DNA from 2 places in the Streptomyces shaanxiensis genome. Region 1 is predicted to be linked to the other one. Evidence: riboswitches for the same ligand, from Rfam matches in the RefSeq annotation. Region 1 holds a riboswitch; the other holds the start of a gene.

Region 1 (3,966 bases):
CCTGTGGCAGCTGTTGCAGCCGACGTACGTCGGAACGGAGCGGGTGTCGGAGGACTGGGCCGAGGGCCGTCATCCGCCTATGCGGATCACGGTGGTCTGGGGGCTGACGGGAGTCGGTGGCTGGCCGCAGACGGACCGGCCTCCGGGAGGGGATGTGGCCATCCAGCGGCAGGACCAGCTCTTCGTGGCCCAGGACGGCACCCCATGGGTGCGGTCGGATCTCGCGCCGGAGGTGGAGGACGACGACATCCGCTGGCACCGGGCGCCGCGCACCGTCTTCGAGCGGCTGGACCTGGCGAGGCTGCTCGGCGAGCCGGAGGACGGGCTCGTCGCGAACGCGACCGCAGGGGCCCGGCCCGGCTCCACGCTGGATGACGCCGGGTGGGCGGTGGCCGGGCTGGCCGCAGGGTTCGCGACAGGGATCGGCGGCACGTTGCTGATACGCCGCGCGGCGGCCCGGCCGGGAGCCGGACCGCCGCGGGAGGAACCACGTCAGGAGTTGATCGACCTGGACCTGTGAGGCCCTCAGTGAATCGTCGCGGGCCTCAGCCCAGGTCGATCTCCGGGTACAGCGGGAAGCCGGCCACGAGGTCGGTGGCGCGGTGGGAGATCTCGTCGGCGATCTTCGGGTCGAGCACGTGCTGGGCCTTGGAGGGCGCGCCCTTGCTGGTGGTGCCGGCCTCGGTGGTGGTGAGGACGCGGTCGATGAGGGCGGCGACCTCGTCCATCTCGGCGGTGCCCAGGCCACGGGTGGTCAGGGCGGGGGTGCCGATGCGGATACCGGAGGTGTACCAGGCGCCGTTCGGGTCGGCGGGGATGGCGTTGCGGTTGGTGACGATGCCGGACTCGAGGAGCGCGGCCTCTGCCTGACGGCCGGTGAGGCCGTAGGAGGAGGCGACGTCGATGAGGTTCAGGTGGTTGTCGGTGCCGCCGGTCACGAGGGTCGCGCCCCGGCGCATCAGGCCCTCGGCGAGCGCGCGGGAGTTGTCCACGATGCGCTGGGCGTAGTCCCGGAAGGAGGGCTGACGTGCTTCGGCGAGGGCGACGGCCTTGGCGGCCATGACGTGCGGGAGCGGGCCGCCGAGGACCATCGGGCAGCCGCGGTCGACCTGGTCCTTGAGGGAGTCGTCGCACAGGACCATGCCGCCGCGCGGGCCGCGCAGCGACTTGTGGGTGGTGGTCGTGACGATCTGGGCGTGCGGGACCGGGTCGAAGTCGCCGGTGAGGACCTTGCCAGCGACTAGACCCGCGAAGTGGGCCATGTCGACCATGAGCGTGGCGCCGACCTCGTCGGCGATCTCACGCATGATCCGGAAGTTCACGAGACGGGGGTAGGCGGAGTAGCCGGCGACGATGATCAGCGGCTTGAACTCGCGGGCGGAGGCGCGCAGCGCCTCGTAGTCGATGAGGCCCGTGGCGGGGTCGGTGCCGTAGGAGCGCTGGTCGAACATCTTGCCGGAGATGTTCGGGCGGAAGCCGTGGGTGAGGTGGCCGCCGGCGTCCAGGGACATGCCGAGCATGCGCTGGTTGCCGAAGGCGCGGCGCAGTTCCGCCCAGTCGGCCTCGGAGAGGTCGTTGACCTGGCGGACGCCGGCCTTCTCCAGGGCGGGGGCCTCGACGCGGGCGGCGAGGACGGCCCAGAAGGCGACGAGGTTGGCGTCGATGCCGGAGTGCGGCTGGACGTAGGCGTGGCGGGCGCCGAAGAGCTCCTTGGCGTGCTCGGCGGCGAGGGACTCGACGGTGTCGACGTTGCGACAGCCGGCGTAGAAGCGGCGGCCGACGGTGCCCTCGGCGTACTTGTCGCTGAACCAGTTGCCCATCGCGAGGAGGGTGGCCGGGGAGGCGTAGTTCTCGGAGGCGATCAGTTTGAGCATCTCGCGCTGGTCGGCGACCTCCTGGCCGATGGCGTCGGCCACGCGCGGCTCGACGGCGCGGATCACGTCGAGAGCGGCACGGAAGGCGGTGGACTCGGTGGAGAGGGGCTCGGCTGACATGGGGACCTCCGGACGTCGTGTGCAGCGTTCACGGTACGGCCCAGGCGCACGGCACTCGGTGCTGGACAACGGGGTCCAGTGGGCCGCTCCCCGATGGTCGGTCCCATCCCAGCGCGCCAGTCACGGCCCGTCGATCAGCCTACCGGGCGCGCCGACGGAGCATGGTCCCGCGTCCACCATGCGAGCAACGATAGGAAGGGGCCGCAAAACACTCGAACGGCCAGAAATGGACAGTGACCGCGAGCCTCGTGTCCGGCGGAGCGCGAGCCCCTCGTGGTGGCGGAACGGAGAGCCCCGTGAGTACGTCGAGCACGACCGAATCCCTGATCGCCGCGGCCGACGCGCACAGCGCGCACACCTATCACCCGTTGCCGGTCGTGGTGGCGACGGCGGACGGGGCCTGGATGACGGATGTGGAGGGGCGGCGGTATCTGGATCTGCTGGCCGGGTATTCGGCGCTCAACTTCGGGCACGGCAACCGGCGGATCGTGGAGGCGGCGAAGGCGCAGTTGGAGCGGGTGACGCTGACGTCGCGGGCGTTTCATCACGACCGGTTCGCTGCGTTCTGCGAGCAGCTCGCCGAGCTGTGCGGGATGGAGACGGTGCTGCCGATGAACACGGGGTCGGAGGCGGTGGAGACGGCGGTGAAGACCGCCCGGAAGTGGGGGTACCGGGTCAAGGGCGTGCCGGCGGAGATGGCGAAGGTCGTGGTCGCGGGGAACAACTTCCACGGCCGTACGACGACGATCATCAGCTTCTCCACCGACCCGGAGGCACGGGCGGACTTCGGCCCGTACACGCCGGGCTTCGAGATCGTGCCGTACGGGGATCTGACGGCGATGCGGGCGGCGTTGACGGAGAACACCGTGGCCGTGTTGCTGGAGCCCATCCAGGGCGAGGCGGGGGTCCTGGTTCCCCCGGAGGGCTATCTGCCAGCGGTGCGGGAGCTGACGCAGGAGCGGAATGTGCTCTTCGTGGCGGACGAGATCCAGTCGGGGCTCGGGCGCACGGGTCGTACGTTCGCGTGCGAGCACGAGGGTGTGGTGCCGGACATGTATGTGCTCGGGAAGGCGCTCGGGGGCGGGATCGTGCCGGTGTCGGCGGTGGTGTCCAGCGCGGCGGTGCTCGGGGTGTTCCGGCCCGGGGAGCATGGGTCGACCTTCGGCGGGAATCCGCTGGCCTGTGCGGTGGCGCTGGAGGTGATCGCGATGCTGCGGACGGGTGAGTTCCAGGCGCGGGCGGCGGAGCTGGGCGAGCATCTGCACCGGGAGCTGGGGGCGTTGACGGGGACCGGGCGGGTCACGGCGGTGCGCGGGCGCGGGTTGTGGGCGGGGATCGACATCGCCCGGACGTACGGCACCGGGCGGGAGGTGTCCGAGAAGCTGATGGAGCGGGGCGTGCTGGTGAAGGACACCCAGGGGGCGACGATCCGTATCTCGCCGCCCCTGGTGATCGGGAAGGAGGATCTGGACTGGGGGCTCGCCCAGTTGCGGGGTGTGCTCGGGGGGTGAGTCGGCCGTTCGCCCGCCGACCGCTTCAGTGGTGCGCGGTGTGCCGGCTTCAGCGGGGCGCGGTGTGGTCGAGGATCGCCGTGGCGAGGGGCTTGTGGATCTCGGGCGGGAGTGCGTGGCCCATGCCGGGGATCTCGACGACATGGGCGCCGTGGATGGTCTGGGCCAGATGGTGGGCGTGCGGGAGGGGGAAGACCGGTTCGGCGGGGGCGGAGATGACGAGGGTGGGGACCGTGGTCCGGGCGAGTTGTTCGGTGCGGAGCATGCCGGAGTGGTCGGCGCGGCCGTGGGCGTCGCCGGGCCTGTGGTGGCCGGTGTGTGCGACGACCTTGCGGTCGAGGGAGTGGAAGTAGTCGGCGTCGAAGGGGAGTTGGTCGCCGGACAGGAGCCGCCAGTGGGTGACCCGCCGGTTCAGTTCCGCCTCCTGCCCCTCGTCGGTCCACGGCTGGGACCACAGGTCC
Region 2 (3,966 bases), on a different contig from region 1:
AGCCCTGTTCCGTGCTGCCGGTGGACTCCTGGCCGCACCCCTGGCCGCGGCCCGCGGCGGAGGGCGAGCGGATCACGCTGGCCGGTCAGCTGTGCACGCCGAAGGACGTGCTGGCCCGCCGGGTGCCCGCGGCCGGGCTCCGTGCCGGGGACCTAGTGGTGTTCTCACTGGCGGGCGCCTATGCGTGGAACATCTCCCACCACGACTTCCTGATGCATCCCGGGCCGGGCTTCCACTTCCTGTCGCCGCGGGACGGAAGCGCCGGGTAGCGAGTCGTCACTCTCGGCACACACGAAGGGCCGCCCGGCACGATCCGGGCGGCCCTTTCGGTGTGTCGGTGCCCTAGCGGAGGTGTCCCAGCTGCGCCGGGTTCAGGGCGTTGATGCGGTCGAGGTGCCCCAGCTGCTGGGAGACCCGCGGGACCCGGGTCTTGTGCTGCTCGGGGATGCCGGTCGTGGCGAGCGAGTCGAGCGTGCTGATCGGGTTCAGCGGTCCGCCCGCGTTCCGGGTGTCCACGGGGTGCGCGTTCGCCAGCGGAGCGGCGAGGCCGGTGATGCCGGCGGCGAGACCAACGGCGGCTGCGATACGTCGTGTTGAGATCATGCTTTCAGCAACGCGGGCGGCCCGCCGCCGGACACGGCCGCCCGGCGGCGCTCACCCGTCAGGCCCAGCGCACCGGGCGCGCTTGCCGAGTCCGGCGAGGCGGAGGACTCTCGGAGGAGAGGTCTTCGCGGCCGCCCCTCGTCCTGCCGCGGGCCTCGGAGGAGGTCACCATGGGCACCGCCACAAGCCCTTCGTTCGACACCGAGACACTGCGCCGGGGCATAGAAGGACAGACCCCGGAGACACTTCTGTCGCTGTACGCGGACGACGCGGAACTGCGCGTCGTCAACCGCAACGCCCAGCCCAGCCACCCCAAGGTGCTGCACGGCCGGAACGAGATCGCCGACATGCTCCTCGACGTCTACAGCCGCGACATGACGCACAAGCTGGAGGGATGCGTCATCCAGGGGGACCGGGCGGCCTACAGCGAGTCGTGCGAGTACGCGGACGGGGTGCGCGTCCTGTCCGAGTCCATGATCACGCTGCGCGACGGCAAGATCTCCCGGCAGATCCTGATCGAGGCGTGGGACGAGTAGGAAAGGCGGGAAGGGAACGGCCGACGGTCCAGGCCACCTCACGGCTGACCTGGACCTTCGCCATGGTCTAAGGGGTTCTCAGCGTCGTGACCAGGTCGCGCGGCAGTCCGTGGGTGTCATGGAGGTAGCGGTAGTCCTCGTCGCTCAACGGGCCGTCGAACTCCGGCCTGCCGAGCACCCGGCGCCCCCGCTCCAGCAGCCTGCCGAACCGCCGTTCCTCGTCAAGCAGCACCTCGCGCACCGGACCTGTTCCGCCGGGCCGGCGGAAGTGGTCCAGCGTGTGCCGCAGAACCTCCTCGGGCAGGTCGGAGAGGGTGCGCGAGGGGTCGTCGCGCCACAGAGTGGTGAGGGCACGGCGGATCAGCCTGCGCAGGACGTAGCCGCGTCCGGTGTTGGAGGGCCGTACGCCTTCGCCGATGACGACGATGCCGGACCGCAGGTGGTCACAGACGAGGCGCCGCGACGTCTCGTCCAGGTGCCACAGCGAGGGCAGGACCCTCATCCAGGGTTCGAACAGGTCGCTGTCGTACACGGAGTTGTGGCCCTGCAGCACCGTCACGAGCCGCTCCAGTCCCATACCCGTGTCGACACCGGGCTGTTGGAGGGGCTGGAGACTGCCGTCCCCGAGCCGGCGGTAGCGCATGTTCACGTGGTTCCACACCTCGACCCACCGGGGGTCGGTGGTGGGGGTGCCCTGTGGTGGCGTGCCCGGATCACCGGTCCAGACGAAGATCTCGGAATCGGGGCCGCACAGGCCGACGGGGCCGTGGGACCACCAGTTCTCCTCGCGAGTCAGCTCGACGGGCAGCCCCAACTCCCGCCAGGTGCGCAGCGATTCACTGTCGGGGCCGACCTGGTCGTCTCCCCCGAAGACGGTGACGTACAACCGCTCCGGCGGGACACCGAATCCGTCGCGCAGCAGCTCGTGTCCCCAACGCAGGCTCTGTGAATGGCCGTAGTCGCCCAAGGACCAGGAGCCGAGCATCTCGAACATCGTCAGATGGGTCGGGTCGCCCACCTCGTCGAGGTCGCTGGTGCGCAGACAGCGCTGGACGTTGACCAGGCGCCGTCCCAGGGGATGCGGGCGGCCTTCCAGATAGGGAGTGAGCAAGTGCATGCCCGAGGTGGTGAACAGCACCGGGTCGGAGGGCGGCGGCAGGAGGGTGCCGCCGGTGACCTGCTCGTGGCCCCGTTCGCGGAAGAAGTCGGTGAAGGTGCGGACGATCTGGTCGGTGGTCGGCGTGGTGTTCATCGCGGGTTCCTTCGGGTCGTCGGGGCATGACGACCGGAACGAGCCGCGGAACAGAGTGCGACGAGGAGGATGAGGGTCGCGCACACCGGCGGTCCGTTTCCGGCCGCCGGGAGAAGTGGGATCAGGCGTGGGCAGCCGGGGAGCTGGTCGCTCGCGCGGCTGCGGTGCGGGTGTGCCTGATGACCTTCATGGAATCGACGGTAACAGCCGGGCTCCGAGCCGTCGCCGGGATTTTCCGGGCCCGAGCCTTGAACAGCGTGCGTGGCCTGAGCAGCCTCCGTGGCCGCGGACAGCCTCCGCTATGGTGGCCGTGGGCCGTGACTGGCGCTGAGGTGGAGTACCACCGGGGAGCGGCCTCGCAGAGTCGATGCCGTGCGCCTGGGCGAACCGGACACCCAGCCCAGGAGTGGATCATGACCCAGGCCAGACTCATGGACGGCACCGCGCTCGCCCGGCGCATCGTCGAGGAGACCGCCAAGCGGGCGGCCGACATCACCGAACGCACCGGCACCGCGCCCTGCCTCGCGACCGTACTGGTCGGCGAGGATCCCGCGTCCGTCACCTACGTCCGGATGAAGCGGAACCGGTGCCGCACGGCCGGTATCACCTCACGCCATGTGCCGCTGCCCGCCGACACCACCACCGAGCAACTCGTCGGCACCCTGCGCGAGTTGTCGGCCGATCCCGGTGTGCACGGCATCCTGCTCCAGCACCCGATGGGCCCGCACATCGACGAGCGGGCCGCGTTCGAGGCGATCGCGCCGGAGAAGGACGTCGACGGTGTCACCTTCGCCTCCTTCGCCACGATGAGCTTCGGGCTGCCGGGGTTCGTGTCCTGCACGCCCGGCGGGATCATGCGGCTGCTCGACGAGTACGGTGTCGATCCGGCGGGCCGTCGTGCCGTGGTCGTCGGCCGCAGCGCGATCCTCGGCAAGCCGGCCGGCATGCTGCTGCTCGCGCGCGACGCGACGGTGACGTACTGCCACTCCCGTACGACGGACCTGTCGGCGGCCGTCCGCGAGGCGGACATCGTCGTCGCGGCGGTGGGGCGCCCGCGGCTGATCCGGGGGCAGGACGTCAAGCCCGGCGCCGTGGTGATCGACGCCGGGTACAGCCCCGGCAACGTCGGCGACGTCGACTTCGACTCCGCCGTCAAGCGGGCCTCGCTGATCACGCCGGTGCCGGGCGGCGTCGGTCCGATGACGATCGCCACGCTGCTGGAGCAGACCGTGGACGCCGCCGCCCGGCAGCTCGGGGTGTGATCAGCGCATCCAGGCGCTGTACGACATCACGTCGCCGGCCTTGACGCCGTACTCGGACTCAGCCTTGGTGAAGGTCGTCTCCAGGCCGAGGACGGCGCCGTCGGAGGGGTCCATGATCAGCATGTGGCGGGCGCCGGACGTCTCGTAGACGTACGCCTGCCCGCTCCTCCCCAGCCGGTCCCTGACCTGCCCGACGGGGCGCAGCCCGTCGGCGTCCGCCAGGAGTTCGGCGAGCACAGCGGACTCACGGGCGCCGAGAGTCCAGTGGTCCAGCAGGATCTTCGTGGCATCCAGCAGTTCGGACGTGCTCAGC

Evidence for each region. Region 1 has a riboswitch for ZMP and ZTP ahead of ABD932_RS24945 (glycine hydroxymethyltransferase). Riboswitches for the same ligand answer to the same signal wherever they lie in the genome.
Region 2: another riboswitch for ZMP and ZTP. It lies ahead of ABD932_RS35510 (bifunctional 5,10-methylenetetrahydrofolate dehydrogenase/5,10-methenyltetrahydrofolate cyclohydrolase); the one in region 1 lies ahead of ABD932_RS24945 (glycine hydroxymethyltransferase).

The regions. Positions count from the first base shown of each region.
Region 1 is NZ_BAAAZY010000012.1:426,126-430,091, reverse strand. It holds gene ABD932_RS24950 (hypothetical protein) at 1-520, shown strand, start outside; gene ABD932_RS24945 (glycine hydroxymethyltransferase) at 546-1,994, opposite strand; ZMP/ZTP riboswitch at 2,026-2,128, opposite strand; gene rocD (ornithine--oxo-acid transaminase) at 2,291-3,505, shown strand; gene ABD932_RS24935 (alpha/beta fold hydrolase) at 3,555-3,966, opposite strand, start outside.
Region 2 is NZ_BAAAZY010000024.1:248,015-251,980, forward strand. It holds gene ABD932_RS35490 (type III PLP-dependent enzyme) at 1-269, shown strand, start outside; gene ABD932_RS35495 (hypothetical protein) at 343-603, opposite strand; gene ABD932_RS35500 (nuclear transport factor 2 family protein) at 774-1,139, shown strand; gene ABD932_RS35505 (alanine--tRNA ligase-related protein) at 1,207-2,391, opposite strand; ZMP/ZTP riboswitch at 2,699-2,782, shown strand; gene ABD932_RS35510 (bifunctional 5,10-methylenetetrahydrofolate dehydrogenase/5,10-methenyltetrahydrofolate cyclohydrolase) at 2,805-3,653, shown strand; gene ABD932_RS35515 (CU044_5270 family protein) at 3,654-3,966, opposite strand, start outside.